3 regions of the Pseudoalteromonas sp. THAF3 genome follow, and region 1 is predicted to be linked to each of the others. Evidence: predicted binding sites of a transcription regulator. Region 1 holds the regulator's gene; each other region holds the start of a gene.

The links. The regulator MetJ, encoded in region 1, represses methionine synthesis genes. The targets are predictions, from matches to a motif close to TAGACGTCTAGACGTCTA.
Positions count from the first base shown of each region.
Region 2: a site for MetJ is predicted at 3,625-3,642, ahead of FIU82_RS11870 (methylenetetrahydrofolate reductase). Genes of this name have one in related genera too.
Region 3: a site for MetJ is predicted at 4,742-4,759, ahead of metK (methionine adenosyltransferase). Genes of this name have one in related genera too.

Region 1 covers NZ_CP045418.1:312,348-320,344, forward strand. Annotated here, with positions in the region: gene FIU82_RS01470 (malic enzyme-like NAD(P)-binding protein) at 234-1,478, shown strand; gene metJ (met regulon transcriptional regulator MetJ) at 1,670-1,990, opposite strand; gene metB (cystathionine gamma-synthase) at 2,170-3,330, shown strand; gene metL (bifunctional aspartate kinase/homoserine dehydrogenase II) at 3,340-5,685, shown strand; gene FIU82_RS01490 (penicillin-binding protein 1A) at 5,737-7,997, opposite strand, start outside.
Region 2 covers NZ_CP045418.1:2,547,352-2,555,348, reverse strand. Annotated here, with positions in the region: gene FIU82_RS11885 (YdbH domain-containing protein) at 1-1,999, shown strand, start outside; gene FIU82_RS11880 (YnbE family lipoprotein) at 2,004-2,189, shown strand; gene FIU82_RS11875 (YdbL family protein) at 2,198-2,518, shown strand; gene FIU82_RS11870 (methylenetetrahydrofolate reductase) at 2,621-3,577, opposite strand; gene FIU82_RS11865 (pitrilysin family protein) at 3,838-6,714, shown strand; gene FIU82_RS11860 (alkaline phosphatase D family protein) at 6,820-7,997, shown strand, end outside.
Region 3 covers NZ_CP045418.1:2,682,103-2,690,099, reverse strand. Annotated here, with positions in the region: gene FIU82_RS12495 (winged helix-turn-helix transcriptional regulator) at 1-344, shown strand, start outside; gene FIU82_RS12490 (TIGR04211 family SH3 domain-containing protein) at 465-1,241, opposite strand; gene FIU82_RS12485 (CYTH and CHAD domain-containing protein) at 1,259-2,782, shown strand; gene FIU82_RS12480 (START domain-containing protein) at 2,757-3,404, shown strand; gene metK (methionine adenosyltransferase) at 3,479-4,630, opposite strand; gene tkt (transketolase) at 4,998-6,989, shown strand; gene FIU82_RS12465 (hypothetical protein) at 7,053-7,250, opposite strand; gene FIU82_RS12460 (DUF1328 domain-containing protein) at 7,360-7,533, opposite strand; gene FIU82_RS12455 (divergent polysaccharide deacetylase family protein) at 7,795-7,997, opposite strand, start outside.

The DNA of each region.
Region 1 (7,997 bases):
TAGCATTATGCATGGCTTTAGGTGGTTTTTTATGCATGCATAAGTCCCTATAGTGCATGGAATATCAAAATTTACACATAAAGCTTTAGATAATGTGCATGAATTTGGGCTTAAAACCCTGTAATTTCGTACAACAGGATAGACCTGATATTGCTTGAATATATTTAGAAAAGCGGTATGGTTTGCCTTAACTAGCTGAACTCTCACATACATTTCTAGCAGGATACTCGTTCATGTCTGACTTTCGTGAAAAAGCCCTCGATTACCACGCTAACCCCGTTCCAGGAAAAATTAGCATTGAACTCACCAAAAGCGCCGAGACCGTTAACGATCTCGCTTTAGCCTACAGCCCAGGTGTTGCAGAGCCGGTGCGTGAAATCGCTGCCGATGCTAACAATGCTTATAAATACACGGCCAAAGGCAATATGGTTGCTGTGATCTCTAATGGCAGTGCCATTTTAGGGTTGGGTAACTTAGGGCCGTTAGCGTCTAAGCCGGTCATGGAAGGCAAGGCACTACTGTTTAAGCGTTTTGCTAATCTTGATTCCATCGATATCGAGGTGAAGCATCGCACCACGGAAGACTTTATTAACACTGTAGAAAATATTGCCGATACCTTTGGCGGTATTAACCTCGAAGATATTAAAGCCCCAGAGTGCTTCGAAATCGAGCAAGCGCTCATTGAACGCTGTAATGTGCCAGTATTTCATGATGATCAACATGGCACTGCTATCGTCACGGCCGCAGGCATGCTAAACGCTTTAGAAATTCAAGGTAAAGATATTCGTGATGCTCTGATCGTGTGTTTGGGGGCTGGCGCAGCGGCAGTTGCATGTATGGAACTGCTTATTAAGTGTGGCGCCCAGCGCGAGCATATTTACATGCTTGACCGTAAAGGGGTGATCCACACGCGTCGGGATGACTTAAATGAATATAAGCAATTATTTGCTAACAACACCGATAAGCGCACCTTGCAAGACGTTATTGCTGATGCTGATGTGTTCGTTGGTGTTTCTGGCCCAGATTTGCTCTCAGCTGAAGACCTTAAATTGATGGCCGACAAGCCAGTCATTTTTGCCTGTTCTAACCCAGACCCAGAAATTAAGCCGGATGTGGCACACAGTGCGCGCAAAGACTTAATTATGGCCACTGGGCGCTCTGACTACCCGAACCAGGTGAATAACGTACTGTGTTTCCCATTTATTTTCCGTGGTGCACTGGACGTGCGTGCCACCGCTATCAATGATGAGATGAAAATTGCCGCTGTAGAGGCTATTCGCAGCATCGCCAAGGAGCCAGTACCTGAGTCAGTGTTAACGGCATCTGGAGTGAGCGAATTAGAGTTTGGCGCGCAATACATTATTCCCAAGCCCATGGACCCACGATTATTGCCACGCGTAGCGAAAGCCGTGGCGCAGGCGGCTGTGGAATCAGGTGTTGCGCAAATTGATATGCCAGCGAATTATATGGCTGAGTAATCACTTTACTACTCAGCGCCAGAAAAAAGAAAACCCAAGCTTAGTGCTTGGGTTTTTTATGGCTTGCAAAGAGCAATTGCTTCACTAACCGCTTTTCATACAGGCCGACTTGCGACATGTATGAACAACACTAAGCTAGCTCCTGCAATGAGGCCTAATGCTCAGGGGTTAGTTAAACTTGCTTGTCTTTGTTAGTCCTCTCCGATAACAGGCACTTCCACACCCATTTCTTCCATAATTTTTCTCACCTCTTCCGGTACCTTCTCCGGATTATCTTTTCGGAGATCTTCGTCATTTGGCAGCGGTTGACCAGTAAAGGCATGTAGAAATGCTTCACACAGCAACTCACTGTTGGTGGCATGACGAAGATTATTCACCTGGCGGCGAGTACGTTCATCGGTTAATACTTTTAAAACATTGAGCGGGATGGAAACGGTAATTTTCTTTACCTGTTGGGCTTTTTTTCCATGCTCCGCATAAGGGTGAATGTATTCACCATTCCACTTGGCCATAATTTGCGTCTTATTTTTGGTCACTTAGGCATCAATAAGGGCGAAATTTTATCGCGTTGGTAAGGATAGTCAAATATTCATAAATTAGCTATTTAGACGTATAAATGTTTTGACTTCTAAATTGTGTTAATTTAACCTTTTGGACGTCTAAACATCCATTTTCTTGATTGGGGGCAAATATGTCACAACTAAAAAAAGACACCATCGCCGTGCGCCATGGTATTGATGCTGATAAGCACCATGGTGCGGTGGTGCCACCCATTCATTTATCGACCACTTATTCCTTTGCCGATTTTGATAGCAAACGCGAATATGATTATGGTCGTAGTGGTAATCCCAATCGGGATATTTTGGCGCAGACCTTAGCGCAACTAGAGGGAGGTGAGCACGGAATTATCACCGCGACAGGTATGGCCGCAGTGCATCTAGTGACGCAGCTACTGACACCCAATGACACCCTAGTGATCCCCCATGATTGTTATGGCGGCAGTTATCGCTTATTTACCTCTTTAGCCAAGCGGGGGTTGCTCAAGGTCGAGGTTATCGATTTCACTCAATCAAACTGTTACCAACGCTTAGTGGCCGCCAAACCCAAACTGGTGTGGATTGAAACGCCCAGTAATCCCATTTTGCGACTCACGGATATCCGCGCAGTGTGCGATGCCGCGCAGAGCATCGGTGCGCTGGTTGCAGCCGACAACACGTTTTTATCTCCCGCCTTACAGAACCCGTTGTTATTGGGTTGTGATGTGGTGGTGCACTCGACCACTAAATATATCAATGGTCACTCCGATGTGGTCGGTGGTGCGGTGATCACCAAAACCAAAGAATTGGGTGAAGAGCTGGCATGGTGGGCTAATAATATTGGCATTACCGGTGCCGCTTTCGATAGCTATCTCACCCTGCGTGGTTTGCGTACCTTGAAAGTGCGCCTTAAGCAGCATGAAGAAAATGCCTTGGCGATTGCTCAATACCTTGAACAGCATCCTAGTGTGCAGTCAGTTTACTACCCAGGGTTGAGTTCGCACCCACAACACGACTTGGCAAAAGCGCAGCAACAGGGCTTTGGCGGTATGGTGAGCTTTGATATTAAAGGTCAGCTGCAAGACAGTGCAAAATTCCTTACTTCAGTAACGCAGTTTACCTTAGCGGAGTCGTTGGGCGGGGTGGAAAGCCTTATTTGTCATCCCGCGACCATGACTCATGCGGGCATGGATAAAGCCGCGCGACTTGAAGCCGGGGTCGGCGACACGCTTATCCGGATTTCTGTAGGTATTGAAGATAAACAAGATCTTATCGATGACTTAGAAGCCGCTTTTAACGCGTTAGCAAGAAAATAAGAGGATACTATGACTCAGGTTGTACATAAGTTTGGTGGTTCGAGTCTCAGCAACGCGGCGCGTTACCATGCGGTCGCCAATATTGTTATCGGCAACAGCCAACTCGGTGACGTGGTGGTGGTCTCTGCGGCGGGCAAAACCACGGATACGCTAGTGAAGTTGTGGCAGGCCTACCAACAGCACGATAGCCATGGCTATCATGATGTCTTGCAGTTGCTACGCACCCATCAGCATGAGCTTATTGATGAGCTATTAGCTGCGCCCCCGGCAAACGCTCTGCAGTCACAGCTTAATAGCGAGCTTCAGCGCATAGCCGAGCAGTTGCAGACCAACACCTTAGATGAGGCGTCCTTATTAGCCCATGGTGAACTGTGGTCGGCCCGCTTGCTCGCGACCTATTTGCAGCAATTAGGCTATGCTGCGCAAGATCTTGATGCGCGGCAGCTACTGTGTGTGCACCAAGGGCAACTACTGCATTTGGATAACGAAAAGCTCTGCGAGCGCCATATTGCCAGGGATAAAATCAACGTTGTAACGGGGTTTATTGCCGCCGATAGCAACCAGCAAACAGTCACCTTGGGACGCAATGGCAGTGACTACAGCGCCACCTTATTGGCCCGTTATGTCAACGCCAAACAAGTTTGCATATGGACCGACACGCAGGGGGTTTTCAGCACCGACCCACGTAAAGTAGCCGATGCCTTAAAGTATCAAAAAATTTGCCGTGGCCAAGCCAACCGCCTGGCCCAGTTAGGTAATCCGGTATTGCATGCGAAAACGCTGTCGCCTTTGCAAGGTAGCGCCATCAAGCTATCGGTGCGCAGCTCCTATGACAGCGATGCCAGTGGCACTGAGATTGTCCGCGAAGGTTACTGTAAGCATAAACGTTTTTTGACCACCATAGAGGGCGTTGACCTATATCGTGTGTCGAGCCTTAAAGTGGATGAACTGGCAACCTTAAGCCAGCTTATACAGCACACCATAGGCCACTTTCAGCAGCAGGGGGTAGACTTTTTGATTGTACCCAGCGCCCATAGCACTCTTATCTCCCGTGAGCTGGGAGAGCGTGGACAACTCGTTGAGTCAAACCTCAATGGGTGCGCCTTAGTCAGCCCAAACCAGTATACTCAGCAAGGCTACCAAGAAATGCTGGCATGCTTAGAGCAACTTAACTTAACTATCCGCTTTAGCCACTGCGATCAAGACTACGCCTTGGTACTGACCGATCAAATCATTGATGCCGATAGCTTAGGGAAGGTACACCGCACTTTAATTGGTGCACACCAGCAAATTGCCGTGATTGTCGCCGGCCTTGGAAATGTGGGCAGTGTGTTTTTACAACAGTTTACGCAGCAGTTAGCGCGTTTAGAGCAGCACTTTGAGGTAAAACTGGTTGGTCTACTGCGAAGTCGCAGCATGTTATTTGACCCCTGTGGGTTAGACCCGCAGAACTGGCAAGGTCAATGGTTAGAACAAGCAGTTCCCTATCAAAGCGAGCAGTTGTGCGAACGCCTCAATGAGCTTGATTACGAACACAAGGTGGTCATTGATATAACCGCCAGTGAGTCATTCAGTGGTTTATACCCTGATTTTGTGCGTGCTAACTGTCATTTGATCAGTGCCAACAAGTATGCCGGAACAGCGCCACATAGTTGGTATCAGTCGTTACGTAACGAGCTGGCAGAGCGCAATCTCAAATGGCGTTATAACACCAGTGTTGGCGCTGGGCTACCCATTAACTTTGCATTAGCCGATTTGCAGCGCAGTGGCGATGAGATCACCCGTATTCAAGGTGTGTTTTCTGGGACGCTATCATGGCTATGCAGTCACTATGATGGCAGCCAAGCTTTTTCTGAGCTGCTTTTTGCGGCGCAAAAGTTAGGCTTTACCGAGCCCGATCCGCGTGAAGATTTATCCGGCCGAGATGTACAACGTAAGCTGTTGATCCTCGCACGCGAGTTGGGTTTGCAGTTGGACATTGACGATATTGAGCTAAGCCCGCTGATGCCAGAGTCTTTAGCACAAGGGAGCTGGCAAGATTTTCTGGATAACATTGCCTTACTTGATGACTTTGTTGGCACCCACGCACAGCAGGCGCAAAAAGAGCAAAAGGTACTGAGGTACAACGCTGACTTACGCATTGTTGATGACAAGGTAAAAGCCCAAGTGGGTCTTGTTGCAGTAGCACAATCCAACCCCTTAGCTGGATTAAGTCCGGGCGACAATATCTTTGTCGTTAACAGTCGCTGGTATGCGCAGAATGCCTTGGTTATTCAAGGCCCTGGTGCAGGGAAAGAGGTCACCGCTGCAGGTGTCCACTCAGATCTCTACTGGCTTATTGAGAGTCTTAGTTAATGCGGTAACAGGGTAATAAAAAAGCCAAGCATTATTGCTTGGCTTTTTTATTTAGAAGAGTTCGTCTTCAGTGGGCAGCTCAGGTTCATCCTGCCCTTGAGTTTCGAAGATCACCGGCGGCGCTTTTTCCACATATTTAGTGGGGGCAGTCCCTTTTATAAAGTATTCGAAGCGGCTGGTGTGGTCATTTTGATGACTCAATAATCCTGATTTTAGATCAATTCGTACTGATTCCAGTCCTTCGGGTGGCTCGATAGGGGCCGCAGGCTCATCTTCAAGGGCCACACGCATGTAATCAATCCAAGCCGGTTGCGCTGTTTTTGCACCAGACTCGGCACCAAAGGTTTGTCCTTTCCCTAAGTTGTTGTTGTAACTGGTGCGCCCTAGTGGGTTACCTGGGTTATCGAAGCCAACCCACACTGTGGTCATAACATTGGCGTTAAAGCCACTAAACCAGGTATCGACCGAGTTGTTAGTGGTGCCGGTTTTACCTGATAAATCACGGCGCTTTAACCGCGTCGCGCGCCAGCCAGTGCCATTCCAGCCGGTGCCATGCTTCCAGCTGCCACCACCCCAAATTGCACTGGTCATCGCATCGGCAATTAAGAAGGCATTCTGTTTAGAAATAACCCGTGGTGCGCATTGCGGTAACTGGGTATCAGTAGTCTCTGTGCTGTCAGTGTTGTCGGGGTTACCCTCACTGGCGCCGCTGGGCTCAAGCATTGCCAGCTCTGCAAACATTTCATTACTGCGCTTTTGCTCTTCAGAGCAGGCCTTATAGGGGTGAGCTTGCATTAGCACTTCGCCTTCGGCGCTTTGTATTTCGGTAATAAAGTAAGGCTCAACTAAATGTCCACCATTTGCGAAAGCACTCATACCGCGAGCTAATTCTAAAGGTGTTAATGAAGCACTCCCCAGCGCCAGGGTTTCATTGCGCGGAATATCTTCATCATGAAAGCCAAACTTGAGTAAATGTTCAGCGGCAGGGTCAACACCTACGCCGCGCAGCAACCTGACTGAAACCACGTTTTTTGACTGCGCTAAGGCACGTCTAACACGGATCGGGCCGACATATTTAGCTGGGCTATTCTTGGGTCGCCAAGCAACACCTTGGCTTTTATCCCAGTGGTTTATCGGCGCATCGTTAATAATGGTTGCTAAGGAGTAACCGTGCTCTAACGCCGCTGAGTAAATGAAGGGCTTGATGTTAGAGCCAACTTGGCGCTTTGCTTGAACCGCTCGATTGTACTGGCTTTGTTCAAAGCTGTAGCCGCCGACAATCGCCTTTATGCGGCCATCTTTAGGGTCAATAGAGACCAGTGCACTGGATGCTTCGGGAACTTGCGCTAACAGCGGGCGGCCGTCATTGTCGAAACGATACCAAATCTGTGCACCTGCAGAGAGAATATCGGCTGCGCTCTTCGGAGCGTAACTTTGACGAGACTGGGTAATAAATTTGCGCGCCCATTTTAATCCGTCCCACTCTATGGTGAACCGTTCACCTAATTCATTAAGTACTTCAACGGATTGTTCGTCCACACTCATCACCACTGCACCATGTAAGTCGGCGAGTGGGTTAAGGCCCTGTAAGTGGGCAATTAACTGTGGTTCGTCAAGAGGAGCTTCGGTTTCGCTATCCCATAGCACGGCTTCGGGGCCGCGATAACCATGGCGCATATCGTAAGCATATAGATTATCACGCAATGCTTGCTGAGCTGCTTGCTGCACTCTTGACTCTACCGAGGTGTAGACTCGCATACCTGAATTATAGGCTTGCTCCTCGCCATACTGAGCAACTAACTCGGCGCGCACCATCTCAGAAATATAAGGAGCATAAAGCTCTATCTCGGCGCCATGGAAACGGGCGGTAATTGGTTTGTTAGTTGCCTCATCAAACTCAGCCTGAGTGATATAGCCCTCATCTAACATCCGGCCTAACACCACGTTACGACGATTTTTAGCACGCTCAGGGTTGCGGATAGGGTTAAGTGCAGAAGGTGCCTTAGGTAGGCCTGCAATCATAGCCATTTGCGCTAAATCAAGCTCTTGTAGAGGCTTTCCATAGTACACTTGTGCTGCAGCACCGATGCCAAAGGCACGATTACCAAGCTCAATTTTGTTGAGATAGAGCTCGAAAATTTCGTCTTTGGTTAATAATTGCTCAATATGCAATGCAATAAATATTTCTTTCACTTTTCGGATGTATGCTTTTTCCCGAGTAAGAAAGAAGTTTCGTGCCAGCTGCATGGTGATGGTACTTGCGCCTTGGCGCTTTTCACCGGTCGAGATAAGAACGATTGCACTACGGACAA
Region 2 (7,997 bases), 1.0 Mb from region 1:
TGGTGATATAGCCGGTGATATCGCCATAACCTCGCAGCATATCGACTATGAACTGCATGCCAATAAAGCCTTAAGAGCCCAGCTTATGGCTGTGGCCGAGCCATCACTCATGCGCTTTAATATCTCTCAGTGGGCATTGCCGGAGCTACAAGCACAAGGGCGTTATTACGGAAACCGCATCGATAACCAGATCACTATTGCCAGCCAAGCTACCTGGCAACATACGCCTTGCCCGGTGCAGGTGAGTAGCCAGGGCAGCATCGAGGTGCGCTCCAAGAACATGCGTCGCTTTGACCTAGACACCAGTGCACTTACAACGCAATTGCGAGCGCAGGCTCAGTGTGACTATCAAGCCAGCCTAAAATCCTATTTCCCAGAGCTGCTCAAGGGGTCATGGCAGCTAACGTTGGCCGAACCAAGGGTGAGTATAGATGAAAGCGAGGTGCAGCTAACGCAAGTGCTGCTTACGCATAACAGCGAACAGACTAAAGTGGGTGTTCGCTTAGAGGCGCCGCGTGCCAATTGGCGCACAGCACAGGTGGCTGCCGATTATGCTTTACAACTAGAAACCCAGTCGTTAGGGCGGCTTAGTGTTTCGGGACAGGCAACTGAGCAGCGCATTAGCGGCGCCTTTAAAGGTCAAGTAGCCGCGCCGGTGGGTGAGAATGTGCATGTTGCCCCCGTAAGCGCCACTGGCGAGTTCGACCATAACTTTGCTGGGGCTACTGCGCTGCATGGGCAACTGAAAACCGCACAGTTAACAATGGCGCCTTATTCTGGCGAACAGGTAGCGGTTACTGTTGATGCCACTATCAGCGCAGATAACTCGATTTCAGCGCGCCTTGATACCTTTGCTGCTGTTGCGGCGAATGCTGATATTAAACTGCTTGATGTCGAACAGAATTATCAGGTACAGGCTGATTTAGGGGCAGGGCGGCGCAGCGCACAGGTTGAGGTGCAAAGCCGTATTGGGCAACTAGATTCTGCGCAGCTGAGATTAAGTGAGCTCAGTGTCGATAGTCAAGTTGATATTGCTCGCAGCATTGATGGTGAGCACCTTATCTCATGGCAGCAGGCGCAAGCTTTGGTTAAGCACAGTTGGCAAGAAACGGCTTTTCCTATCACCGTGGTATTGCCGCCGACGCCCTTACCTTCATTGCAAGCCATTGCCAGCCAATTGGCCCCCGAGTTGTCACTGACCGCCGGCACACTCAGCGCTCAATTGCACGGTGATGCGCGCCTTCAGCGTATGCAATGGCAGCTAGATGTGGACGACGCCAGCGTGCTTTATCAGAGTTACTTAGCCGAAGATATCGATACGTCGCCGCAAGGACAGTGGAATTCAGGGCAACTTCAGCTCGATGATACTAGCTTTACTATTTCCCAACTACGCGCTGGACCGGTGTTGTCACAGGTGCAAGGGCTCTGGGGTTATGACCAAGATGCCTACCTCAAAGAGGTGCAGGCCGAGGTGTTAGGTGGCACTTTGTCGCTGGATAAACTTTATGTGACTGGGCTAACGAAGCGTCGTGCTCCCACCTTCGTTGAGGTAGCACAAATTAATGCCCAAAGCCTACTGGCGCTAGAGCCACAGCAGGGCATTGAGATCACAGGGGTATTGGCAGCAAAACTACCAATACGGTTAGAGGAGCAGGGAGTCAGTGTCGAAAATGGCCGTATTTATTCGCAAGCTCCGGGTAAATTGACGATTAAAGATAACGCCGCCTTCGATGCGGTGAAAGCACAGCAGGCAGAGCTTGGGCCGATGTTGGGCATGTTGGAAAACTTAGATATCAACAGCATCAACGCCGATGTTGATTTAAAAACCGATGGTTGGTTAACCATGGCGATGCAATTAAAAGGGGAAAACCCCGAGCACCAGCAAGCTGTAAATTTTAACTATAATCATCAAGAAAATATCTATACCCTATTTAAGGCGCTGCGCTTAAGTGATGAAATCACTAAGAAAGTGGAGCAAGAGTATCAAGCGAAGGAGTAAGCGAATGAGCAAACTATCGCTGGTGGCGGTGGTCGCTATGTTAACTTTAATGGGATGCACCCATAAGGTTGAGGTAGAGAGTAAAGAGCCAATCACCATCAACCTAAATGTCAAAGTCGATCATGAGATCCGCGTCAAAGTGGATAAAGAACTCGACGAGTTATTCAGCGATGACAGCGAGCTTTTCTAGGAGGGGTTATGAAACTAGTTAAATGGAGTATGTTAGTCAGTGCCGCCATGTTGGCCTTCAGTGCCTGGGCGCTAACTTTAGACCAAGCTAAGGCGCAAGGTATCGTCGGCGAAACCAGCAACGGCTATTTAGCCTTAGTACAAAATAACAGTGAGGCGCAAAAGCTCATTGCCGAGATTAACGCTAAGCGTAAAGCCAAGTATTTATCATTGGCGAAGAAAAATGGTATCAGTTTGAGCCAAGTGGAGGCGTTAGCAGGCGCCAAAGCTATCGAAAAAACGACCGCAGGGCATATGGTTAAAGTCGACGGTCAGTGGCGTAAAAAGTAGCACTAGGGTGAGCACAGTGCAGTAGCACGCTGCACTTTTTGCCGCTCAAAATGCCCAGCGCTATCAGTAGGTATAGCACTGGGCGGGCAAAAGAAAGGTAAACTAGGCGATTTGTCGTTCTGCCAAGCTCAGCTCCATAGTGGCTTTAAGCAAACGATACAGGTTGATGGATGCATCGATTTCCTGTTTACGGTTCGTCAGTGACTCGATATTCAACCCCAGCGGCACATCCAGATGGGCGCAGCTACGTAAGATCAAATCTAAGTTTTCGCGGCAGATGCGCACCGACTCACTCAAGGTGTTTTCGGCATCAAGCATGCGCCACTTAGTAGCCTCAGGCACGGAAATCCCCAACCACTGCATAAAATCCAGCGTTTTTTCACCGCCACAAGGGGTGAAGGTTAAAATAATACGCTGTGGCGAGAGCCCTTGCTGGCGGCAGCTGCGGGCATAACTGGTGATTAGATCAATAGTCGCTTGCGCATCATAAACCGCCTGGGAGATAAAAAACTGACACCCTTGCGCCGTTTTGGTCAGTAAGCGCTCATGTTCATTACGCTTATTAGCGTGGCGCTCGGCAATGGTCACGCCGCCTAAAAAGAAGTCCTGGTGATGAGCGGCAATCTGGCTGTAGGCATCATTTAAGCTTAGCTTGATATCCCCTTGTGACGACGGACTTCCGACTAAGACTAAGTTATTTAAATCATGGTCATTGGCGGTGCTATCAAGCCACTGATTAAATTCATCCTGATTACGCTGAGCTACACTTTTATAGGTGATCACATCGGCGCGTGATAAGCGCCGCAATAACTGGCCATAATCACGTGGGTCAATGGTGTGTTTGAATGGGAAGGGGCGCGGCGTGCTGATGCGACTGCTCTCGTCCTGAATGTCATAAACCACCACACCGTCATACTCAATTTCGTGTAAACGGCCAAGCAGCTTTTCGGCAATTGCGCGCATAGCGACTTCATCAGTATCTGCTTTAGGTGGCGTAGTGCCAATTAAATACACGCCCTGACGGGGGTCCTCTATTTTTTCTCGCAGTGATAAAGCCATGGTTCTCATTCCCAGCAATTGACAATGAAATAACTATAACAGCCATTTAGACGTCTAAACAGCTTTTTATAATGAAACTTACTCAACTAGAGTGAATTTGCTTCAAGTTAAAGCGTTATTCAGCATGAGCTGACCGTTATACCCATTTTGTCGTGGCTGACATATTTGTTTACAGCAAAGTGACACCCCTAAGGTGCGTTTGCGATGTGATTTATTGCATAATGAGGAAGCTAAAAAACAACAAAACATCAAGGTTGAAGATGAAACTTTCTCTATTAGCGACAGGTGTCGCCTTCGCGCTCACTCTTGGCGGTTGCCAAAGCACGCAAACGACGACCAGCACCCCAACGGCTGCTGAGGCCGCGCCACAGTCACAAGCAGTGTTCTCCCAAGACTATGTACTTGAAGAGCTTGATAATGGCCTGCGAGTCATGGTGGTGAAAACAGACTACCCCGATGTAGTGTCATTACAAATCCCGGTGTCCGTAGGCTCACGTAATGAGGTGGAACCAGGAAAAACCGGCTTTGCACACTTCTTTGAACACATGATGTTCAAAGGCTCTGAGAAATTTCCTGCACATGTATATGCAGATATCTTGAAAAACTCCGGGGTCGATAACCGCGCTTACACCACGAATGATTACACCAATTATCACCTTAACTTCTCCAAAGAGCACCTCGATAAGGTGCTAGAAATTGAAGCGGATATCTTCCAAAACTTGAGTTACAGTGAAGAGCAATTCCGTACCGAAGCGCTGACCGTCAAAGGCGAATACTTAAAGAACAACGCCAGTCCTATCCGTAAGTTACTAGCGGCGGTGCGTAATGAGGCCTTTGATAAGCATACCTATAAACACACCACCATGGGCTTTTTTGCCGATATTGAAGCCATGCCGGATCAAAGTGAATACGGGCAAACCTTTTTCGAGCGCTTTTATAAGCCGGAATATGTCTCTTTGGTAATCGTCGGTGATGTTGACCCGCAAGCGACCATTGCGATGGTGAAAAAGCACTGGGGCAATTGGCAGCAAGGGGATTATCAAGCCGATATTCCTGTTGAACCGCAACAACAGGCGCCTCGTTATGTGCATGAGCAATACGAAGGGCTACCCGGGCACTGGTTATTAGTGTCATACAAAGGTGCAGCATGGCAGCCGCAGAAAAAAGACCGCGCGGCGCTTGATTTACTCTCTCAACTATACTTTTCTGAGAACTCAGATTTGTATCAAGAGCTGGTTGTTGATAAACAAATTGCTAGCCAAATGTTCACCTACAACCCGGAAACCAAAGATCCAGGCTTGATGCATGTGTTTGTGAAGGTGGATGATGAGCAGCACCTCACCACCGTGCGCGATGCTATCAACCGCACTTATGCTAAGGCACGTACAGAGTTGGTCGATGAAAGCCGACTACAAGCCTTGAAATCGCACCAAAAATATAGCTTTATTAATAGCTTAGATTCATCACAAAGCATCGCCTCAACCCTTGCGCGGTACATGCATTTCGAGCGTGACCCTGAGGTGATCAACAGCTTGTATGCCACTGCCGATAACATTAGTGCCGAAGATATTCGCACTATGGCGAATAAGTACTTTGTCGATAATAACCGCACCACGGTGACGATGTCGGCTAGTGAGTCGGTCGCAGGCTTTGCCAACGAGGTGCGCCTTGATGCTTTAGTCGCTGAGCATCAAAGTAAACCTACCGAGCGCCATTTTACCGTGCTCGATAACACGAATAGTTCGCCGCTGGTGGATGTTAACTGGTTATTCTACACCGGCGCGGCTGCCGACCCAGAGGGCAAAAAAGGTCTGGCGGCACTGACTGCGGCAATGATTGCCAAAGGCGGCAGTGAGTCACAAAGCTATAAAGATATTCAAAAGGCTTTATACCCCATGGCGGGGAGCTTTAGCTATCAAATTGACAAGGAAATGATGTCGTTTCGTGGTCGTATTCATAAAGACAATGCTGACAAATGGTATGCCTTGGTGAGCGAGCAATTGCTAAACCCAGGGTTTCGCGAAGACGATTTCCAGCGGCTGCAAAAGGAGCTTGTCGATAGCATTAAATCAGGCTTAAAAGCGTCTAACGATGAGGAGCTGGGCAAGGAGGTACTGTATAGCAAGCTGTATCAAGGTCACCCCTATGAAAGTTATAATTACGGCGACTTATCTGATCTGGAAAATATTACCTTAGCGGATGTGCGGGCCTTTTATCAGCAACAGCTGACCCAAAGTAAACTGCACTTGGGTATTACTGGAGCCATGCCACAAGAGCTGAAAACGCAGCTGTTAACGGACCTACAGGGCTTACCAAAAGGTGAGCAACGCCGCCTTAATGTGCCTGACGCTCCAGCGCTTGATGGGCGTTACGCTACTATTGTCGAAAAGTCGGCAAAATCAACGGCAGTGTCGTTTGGCTTCCCTATCGATACCACGCGATCGCATAAAGACTGGACAGCATTATGGTTAGTGCGCTCATACTTAGGTGAGCACCGTAACTCGAACGCCCAGTTATTCCAGCGTATTCGTCAGGTTCGGGGGATGAACTATGGCGACTATGCCTACATCGAGTACTTCCCTCGTGGTATGTTCCAAACTAAACCGGATGCCAACCTAGGGCGTTCTGAGCAAATCTTCCAGGTATGGTTAAGGCCGCTGCGCTCAAATAACGATGCTCACTTTGCTACTCGCACCGCTTTATTCGAGCTCGATAAACTCATTGCCAATGGCATGAGCGAAGCGGACTTTGAAGCAACGCGAAACTTCTTAAGTAACTATGTGCCGCAACTGGTAGCCAGCCAAGACCGACAGCTAGGCTATGCCCTAGATAGTCGTTTTTACGACACCGATAACTTTGTCGACTATGTGCGTGAGCAGCTCAGTAGCCTAAGCGTCGAAGATATAAATCGGGTGATCAGTGAGAATCTACAAAGCGACAATATGCACTATGTGTTTGTTACTGGAGATGGCGCCGATATGCAGCAACGACTGGCCTCGGAGCAGGAATCACCGCTGCAGTACAACACTGAGAAACCGCAATCGCTGCTTGACGAAGACAAGCAAATTCAACGCTACCCTTTGCGTATTCCCGCTGAGAATATAGAGGTGTTAGCGGTCGACACCGTCTTTGAATAAGCATTAATCTGCACGAAAAGCCGCTGTTGATGAGCGGCTTTTTTATTGCTGTGTTTCTGCTATGGTAATGAGCGACAACTCATTTGTATGCCATGGAGGGAGATAATGTCAGCCAAGCTATTATTGGGGCCTATTCTTGGCCTTGAATCAGATACCCTATATACCTTTGTCTTTGTGACCGATAACAATGTGCAGCAATGTCATGTTGCGGTGGATGGGCAGAATTTAGAGGCAGTTGAAATCGGTTCCCTCAGTGCGGGGAAGGTATGGAAAGCCCGTATCGAACTGGAAACCTCGGGTTACCTTGATTACCACATTACTATCCACGGCGAGGACGCCGCAGACCAACAAGGCCAACAGCTGTGGACATTTTATGTGCCTGAGCAGGGAGAAAAGCCGCGCTTAGCCTATGCCTCATGTAATGGTTTTTCCGATTATAAGATGATGAATGCCACAGAAAAACCTTACTATTTATGGCGTGAAATGCACACACAACACCAACAGGCGCCATTTTCACTGCTGTTAATGGGAGGCGATCAGGTTTACGCTGACTCCATATGGTCTCAAGTCCCCACATTACAGCGTTGGAATGAACTTGATAAAGAGCAGAAAATAACGCGCCAAGTTAGTAAAGAGATGCGCAACCAAGTGACGCGATTTTATAGCCAACTGTATTTAGCTCGCTGGAATAAAGCGCCAATGGCGGCGATGCTGGCTTCAGTGCCATCGTTAATGATGTGGGATGATCACGATATTTTCGATGGCTGGGGGAGTTACCCTGATGATTTGCAGAGTTGCCCCGTGTATCAGTGTATCTATGAGGCGGCGCGTAAGGTGTTCACTTTGTTGCAATTACGCGGCAGCGATAACCACGGTTTACTTGCCGGTGAACAAGGTTGTGACTTTTCATTTGCGCTGAGATTTCACGATTATCATATTTTGGCCCTGGATAACCGCTCTGAGCGCAGTTTAAGCCAGGTGATGTCGGATACTTGTTGGGCTCATGTGACCGATTACCTCGATAGCCAATGCCAGCGAGGAGATTTGCTGGTGATGAGTGCGGTGCCTGTGGTCTATCGTGATTTTTCTTTCGCTGAGCGTGCGGTTGATGCCACCCCTTGGCAAGAAGAGCTGACCGATGATTTAAAAGATCATTGGCGGGCAAAAGAGCATGAAGGGGAGCGCGCTCGTTTAATTATGCGACTCATTGATAATGCCAAGCAACGTCAAGGCAAAACTGTGTTGCTGTCGGGGGATGTGCATGTGGGAGCTCTAGGAGTGAT
Region 3 (7,997 bases), 860 kb from region 1:
TAAAACGGCTCGAATCAGAAGGCTTTATTGAAGGCTATCATGCTAAGCTCAGTGAGCAAAAATTAAACCAAAGTTTATTGGCCCATGTGCAGGTGTCGTTAGTGACATCTAATACTTCGGTATTTAAAACTTTTAAAGAGCATATCCTCAATACACCACAAGTAGTGGAGTGCGATATGGTTGCTGGAGGCTACGACTACTTACTCAAGGTGCGTGTCAGTGATATGAACGAATACCGCCAAGTACTGGGAGATTTAGTGGATATTCCTGGGGTCGGTACGCATCATACGTACATGGTGATTGAAAAAGTAAAAGAAGATACTGGGCTCAGTATCGAGCTGTGAATGCCCTGAGCATGCAAACACAAGCTGTAATATAGAGTTTACGAATAGCGCTATTAGCGGCTGGCAAAAAAAAGAGCACCTAGGTGCTCTTTTTGGCTCAATGCAAATTGAAAATAGTGATTATGCCCATCCGTCATAGCGCTTGCGGCGCGACAAGATAACGGTGAGGATTATTCCTAAGAATAGACCAATAAATGCAATTGCCCCACCGTAGGTGAGTAACTGTCGCTTTTCTTTGGCCTTTAAACCTTGTTGTTTAGCATTAAGCGCGTCGCGCTCGGCAATCGCTTGATCTAGTTGAGCTTGCAACTGCTGGGCTTGCTCCTGCAAGTCGCGATTCAGCGTTTGTAGCTCGGGAAGCTGTGCTTGGGCATTGCGCAATGCCTGTTGAGTTTGTGCCAGCTGCTCACCAAGTTCCTGATATTGAATCTTTAAGCTTTTATCTTGGTTGATGAACTTAGTTTCAACCCAGCCTTGGCGCTGTTTATCATCGATTATCTCGAGAAAGCCGTTATTTTCTTCACCGCTCACCAGTGTCACTGGCGTGCCCGCATCAACTGAACCTAAAATGCGGTAGTTTTTACCTGCTCCAGAGTGCATAAAGATATACAGTTCATCACTGATATAGGCGGTGCCTTGTTCTGCGTGTGCTGCGGTGGTGAACAATGCGCTGAGCATAAAAGCAAGCGCGACACAGGCGTGTTTGACCATCCAACTTAACCTTGTTTTACGTAAATAATTTCTCCAATCCCAGCATAGTATGGGTTGGCGCAGTGATTGGCAAGGGGGATTTTGTAACTCACCGACGCTAGTAAAGGGGCAAAATAGCACGGTCAAATGGCAAAATGTTTGCATTCGTAGGCGGCTTTGTTTATGTTGTGCTTTTGACGATTTCATTGGTCTTCCTATAGCGCATGGACACTGAGATAGAGCTTAAGTTTTTAGTTTCCGAGGCGGTGATACCGTCCATACCCGCACTCATTACCCAGTTTGCAAAAACCGTAAAAAATAAACCCGCACGCAACCTGCAAAATGCTTATTTCGACACCCCGAGCCGAGAGCTTAGAGCATTAGATATTGGTCTTCGCACTCGCTGTTGTGACGGCATTTGTGAGCAAACCATTAAGCTTGCAGGGGAGAACGTGGGTGGGCTGCACCAGCGTCCAGAGTACAATTTGCCTATTGACGGAAATCGTCCAGAGCTGCACGACTTTGATGCCAGTATTTGGCCTCATGGGGTGCAAGTGGACGCGTTAGCCGACAACCTCTATCCGCTATTTAGTACTAACTTTATTCGTCGTACTTGGTTAGTTGAAACCCAAGCCGGGACTGAAATTGAAGTGGTTCTGGATAAGGGGGAGGTATCGGCCAACGCCAATGTAGAGCCGATTTGCGAACTTGAGATTGAATTAGTAAAGGGGGAGCGCAGTGAGCTGTTTTCCCTAGCTGAAAAATTAATCGATAACCTGCCTCTACGCATGGGTTATTACTCAAAGGCAGCTCGAGGTTATCGGCTGGCGGACGATCAGCCGCTCAAAGCCAGTAAAGAGATTGGCCTTGTGCCGCTGAGCAACGATGACAGCCAAGAGCGGGCACTGGAGAAGTGCTTGAGTTATGGCATTGCTTTTGTACAAAAACACGAACAATGTTATTTCCAAAAGCCGACCCTTAAAACACTGAAACGGGTAACCGATGGTGTCAGTCTTATTCGCCATAGTTTGTGGTTATTCAGCGATATCGTTGAAAAACAAGCGACCGAGCGTCTGCGCGGTGAACTTAAGTGGTTACTGAGCGAATTAAGTTGGGTCGAGACGGCGATTCAACTGAAAACCTTTACCTCGAAAAAGCATGCTTATTATAAGAAAATCAATGCAGCACCAGAGCTGACTCAGGTGATAGGCGATCTAAAATCCATCCAACCAAGCATTGACGATGTCCAGGCTATATTCACTAGCACACGCTATAACCTGCTGTTGTTAGATTTAACAATCTGGTTGACCGAGCGAGGGTGGCGACAATCATGGGGGCAAGCGCAACTTCAGGCTGGTGAACAGCCAATTCATGATCTGGCGGCACGGCTACTCGACTATGATTGGCAGGAAATGAAAGAGCTCGTTGAGCCTCAACAGCCGCTAGCCAGCGAGCAGTACTTACAGCTTAAGCAGCGCTTGGAACGCAATCTTTTAAGTGGCTGTTGTTTGGGCGCATTGTTTGATGAGTCTTTGCGCATGAGCTTTCGGGCGCCATGGCTAGATATTGTGCACGGCACTTTTGAATTATTCACCCTCGATTACCTCGGTCAGCTGTGCCAAGGTAATGAGAGCGAGCAATTCATCAAAATTCAGGCTTGGTTGACGCAAAAAACCGATAGTCTGTTGAGTGCCATGGAGCAAAGCCGAAAAGCGACTCGTGATGTTCAACCTTATTGGCGCGATTAGCCTACTTAGCCTCAGCTTTGCAGCTGGGGCTGAAATCCAACCTTGGCGGAATTATAAAAATCTCCCTGATTTGAAAGTGGTCTATACCGTCAGTAAAGATGGTATCTACCATATTTATGCTGAGCTTTTCGTTGCCGACGCCCGCACAGCTCAGTTACTGACGCTACTGTATAACACCCAACAAGCATCGCAGTGGTTGCATGCAGTACAAGAAGTTCGTCTTTTGCACTCGCAAGGTAATCGCAACCGCGTATACACGGTGATTAATTCGCCTTGGCCCGTTGCTGATAGGGAGCTCTATACACAAAGTTGCTATCAGCGTGTCAATGACTATACCACTGAGTTACGGGTGCATGCCTATAACCCAAATATCGCTCGTAAAAGTGATAGGGTACGCATCACAACCTTGACTGCTAACTGGCGAATGACGCAGCAAGACGACGGCTTACTTATCCGCTATCAGGTTTTTGCCGACCCAGGTGGTAAGCTTCCACGCTGGCTCAGTAATAAAGTATCGTTGAAAAGTGTATCTAAAACTATGATGAGCTTGAAAAGTCAGTTAGCAGCAGTACAGGCTCTGCAAGTCGCGCCAATCAGTGCCGGCGATTGCGGCGAGGATTAACTGCCGAGAGTAGGGTTATAGCTATAAAAAAAGCGCCATGCAGGCGCTTTTCAATTAACTTATAGGTAATTCACTTATAATCCAGCGTCGGCTTTAAGTGCCTGTGCTTTATCGGTCGCTTCCCATGGGAATTCATTGCGACCAAAGTGGCCGTAAGCCGCTGTAGGCTGATAAATCGGACGTTCTAAATCAAGCATTTGAATTAGACCATAAGGACGTAAATCGAAATGCTTGCGGATCAGTTCGATTAAACGCGTTTCGTCTAATTTGCCGGTGCCAAAGGTTTCAACACTGATGGACGTTGGCTCGGCAACGCCAATGGCATAAGACACTTGGATTTCGCATTTATCGGCCAGGCCGGCCGCGACTATATTTTTGGCAACGTAACGTGCTGCGTAAGCGGCAGAGCGGTCCACTTTCGATGGATCTTTACCTGAGAATGCGCCACCACCGTGACGTGCCATACCGCCATAAGTATCAACGATGATTTTACGACCAGTTAAGCCGCAATCACCCATCGGGCCACCGATCACGAAGCGTCCTGTGGGGTTAATGAAGAATTTAGTCGCATCGGTAATAAGCTCTGCCGGTAGCGTTGGTTTGATAATGGTCTCCATGACCGCTTCAACCAAGTCATCTTGCGCAATAGAATCGCAGTGTTGCGTTGACAGCACGACGGCATCGATACCAACGGCCTTGCCATTCTCATAAGCAAAGGTCACCTGTGACTTGGCGTCTGGGCGTAACCACGGTAATTCACCATTTTTGCGCACTTCGGCTTGGCGTTGTACCAAGCGGTGTGAATAGGTAATGGGCGCTGGCATGAGCACGTCGGTTTCATTACAGGCATAACCAAACATCAAGCCTTGGTCGCCTGCACCTTGCTCTTCTGGACGAGCGCGGTCAACACCTTGATTAATATCAGGAGACTGCTTACCAATGGTGTTTAGAATTGCACATGAGTCGGCATCAAAGCCCATATCGGAATGGGTGTAGCCAATTTCGCGCACGGTTTTGCGCGTTAACTCTTCGATGTCGACCCAAGCACTGGTTGTGACTTCACCACCCACCATCACCATACCGGTCTTCACATAGGTTTCGCAGGCTACACGGGCATGGGGATCTTGCGCCAAAATAGCATCGAGTACCGCATCAGAAATTTGGTCAGCGATTTTATCCGGGTGTCCTTCAGACACAGACTCAGAAGTAAATAAATGTTTTGCCATAAGTTTCTGCTCACAAGTATCGCGCTTCCCAAGATCATACCAGCCACTGGGTTGAGCGCAGCATAAATTAAGGCGCGTATTCTAGCTAAATCACAGGTGATTTCCTAGCTTTTTACGCCTAGACGTCTAAATAAAATTGATTGTATAGCGGTCTTTTGACCTTTATTGCTTGGTGTTTTTGTACTCTTTTAGTTATCAGTATTTTTATTCGTTATGAGTAATTCTAAAGTTACTCGCTCGATGCCCAATTTTTAATTGCAGGGGGCAGATGAATAAGTAAGAATGGGCTTTCGTCTTATTCTTTACCCGCGCCAGCATGAGCGCGAGTGAAGCCCCAGCGCAAATACATTTAAAGGTAGGAGAATTCATGCCATCACGCAAAGAACTTGCAAACGCCATTCGCGTGCTTTCCATGGACGCGGTTCAACAAGCTAAATCAGGTCATCCGGGTGCCCCGATGGGCATGGCCGATATCGCCGAAGTACTGTGGCGCGATTATCTTAAGCATAACCCGAGCAACCCTAACTGGGCTGACCGTGACCGATTTATTCTCTCAAATGGCCACGGTTCAATGCTGATTTATTCGCTTTTACACTTAAGCGGCTATGATCTTCCTATTGAGGAAATTAAAAACTTCCGTCAGCTTCATTCAAAAACTCCGGGCCACCCTGAATACGGTTACGCTCCGGGTATTGAGACTACTACGGGCCCGCTTGGACAGGGGATCACCAATGCGGTAGGCATGGCAATTGCGGAGAAAGCCCTTGCTGCTCAATTTAATCGCGCTGACCATGAAATTGTTGATCACTATACTTACGCTTTTATGGGCGACGGCTGCTTAATGGAAGGGATTTCTCACGAGGCGTGTTCGCTTGCAGGAACTCTAGGCCTTGGTAAGTTGATTGCGTTTTGGGACGACAATGGTATTTCTATTGATGGTGAGGTAGAAGGCTGGTTTAGTGACGACACTCCCGCGCGTTTTGAGTCTTATGGCTGGCACGTGGTGCGTAATGTTGATGGTCACGATAGCGAGGCTATTCGCGCTGCTATTGATGAAGGTCGCGCCCAAGGTGACAAGCCAACGCTTATCTGTTGTAAAACAGTGATTGGTTACGGCTCTCCGAATAAATCAGGAAGCCATGATTGCCACGGTGCGCCGTTGGGCGATGATGAAATTAAAGCTGCGCGCGAGTTCTTGGGTTGGTCTCATGACGCCTTTGCGATTCCTGATGATATCTATCAACAGTGGGATGCTAAAGAGAAGGGCACACAAGCAGAGCAGAGTTGGCAGGATAAGTTTGCGGCATACAAGGCGGCATACCCTGAGCTTGCTGCTGAGTTTGAACGTCGCCAAAATGGCGAATTGCCTGCTGAGTGGGCTGAGAAGTCGCAAGCCTATATTGAGCAGTTACAAGCAAACCCTGATAGCCCAGCAACACGTAAGGCATCGCAAAATGCCTTGAATACCTTTGGCCCCATGCTACCCGAGTTTATGGGCGGCTCAGCCGATTTGGCCGGATCGAACTTAACTATTTGGAGTGGTTCAAAAGGCCTTAGTAAAGACGACGCGTCAGGTAACTACATTTTCTATGGTGTGCGTGAATTTGGTATGTCCGCCATTATGAATGGCATTGCCCTGCACAAAGGTTTCATTCCTTACGGTGCAACCTTTTTGATGTTTATGGAGTATGCACGCAATGCGGTGCGCATGGCTGCACTAATGAAGACGCCTAGCATCTTTGTTTACACCCACGATTCCATCGGCCTGGGTGAAGATGGACCGACTCACCAACCGGTTGAGCAAATGGCGAGCCTACGTTATACACCGAATCTAGTGAATTGGCGTCCATGTGACCAAGTTGAGTCAGCCATTGCGTGGCAGCAAGCGATAGAGCGCAAAGATGGGCCAACGTCGCTGGTCTTTACGCGTCAAGGTCTTGCTCAGCAAGCACGCGATGCGCAGCAGCTTGCTGATGTGAAAAAAGGTGGGTATGTATTAACCTGTGATGGCGAGCCAGAAGTTATCCTGATTGCCACAGGCTCGGAAGTACAACTTGCTATGGATGCAGCTTCTGAGCTTCGCGCTCAAGGTCGTCAGGTACGCGTGGTGTCTATGCCATCAACGGACTTGTTCGATCAACAAGACGCACAGTACAAAGAAAGTGTTCTACCCAGCAGTGTGACTCGCCGTGTCGCCGTAGAGGCAGGCATTGCCGACTTCTGGTACAAATATGTTGGTTTGAATGGCAAAGTTATCGGCATGACTAGCTTTGGTGAATCAGCGCCAGCGGGCGAATTGTTTAAGCACTTTGGCTTCACCGTAGACAATGTGGTTGCGGCGGCCAACAGTCAGTTTTAAATAATTAGAGACGTAAAAAAACCCGCGAACTTCGCGGGTTTTTTGTTTGAAGATAAGCCTGTATTAGCAGTTTGTTTCTTCTGCACCGGCGTTTTCTTTAACATTCTCACACGCGTCTTCGACCGCGTTTTGAGTGTCTGTGATCGCCTCATCAATCTTTTCACCTGCCTCTTCGGCACCGCCACTGTCTTCACAGCCCATAGCGAATACTGCGGCAAATAATGTAGCGATAAATGCTTTTGTTGCTGAATGATTAAACATAGAACTCTCCTTGAATATTAACTCTTTAAATCTGGATTCAAATAACGTGTTTTGGTTGCGGTCGCGGGTTTCATCTCACCTGTGACCGCTTGTACTGTAAAACTAATAACTACCTTGGCGCTTTACCACGAATGGCGCCAGCAACAAGGGAGATAACCAGCAGTACCAAGAATACAAAGAAAATAATTTTAGCGATGCCAGCGGCTGCGCCAGCAATGCCACCGAAACCTAAAAGTGCTGCGACCAAAGCGATAACTAAAAATGCAATTGACCAACCTAACATAATGTACCCTCCATAGATTTGCGTTTCGGAATATACGTTGCTAAGTCCATGCCAACTTTTAAGTTGTTGATTTTAATAGGTTTGTTGTTTTTTGTGGACTAGGAGGAAAGAAAAGCTTTCACTGTTTGTGTAAAAGATACAGATTAATTTTATGTTCATAGAACAAGCACTTGGGCAGGTGCTGAATACGGAGGAGGTGGTTTATCGGCACCAGAACCCAGTCATCAGCAGCCATGCCACCTATGATTGTTTTAGAGGCCTCTACTCTTCCTCGGTTACACTTTTTTTATCGGCCTGAGCAAGTCGAATTGTGCGCTGCTGCACTAGCTGAGATAAAGGCACAAGTTGGAAACCTTCACCCTCGAGTTCTTGCAATGCCTGTTGTAAGAACGCAAACGTTTCGGGGTAGGGGTGAGCAATTGCAACTGCGTAGTCATACTTATCAGCGAGAGTCTTTAACTGCT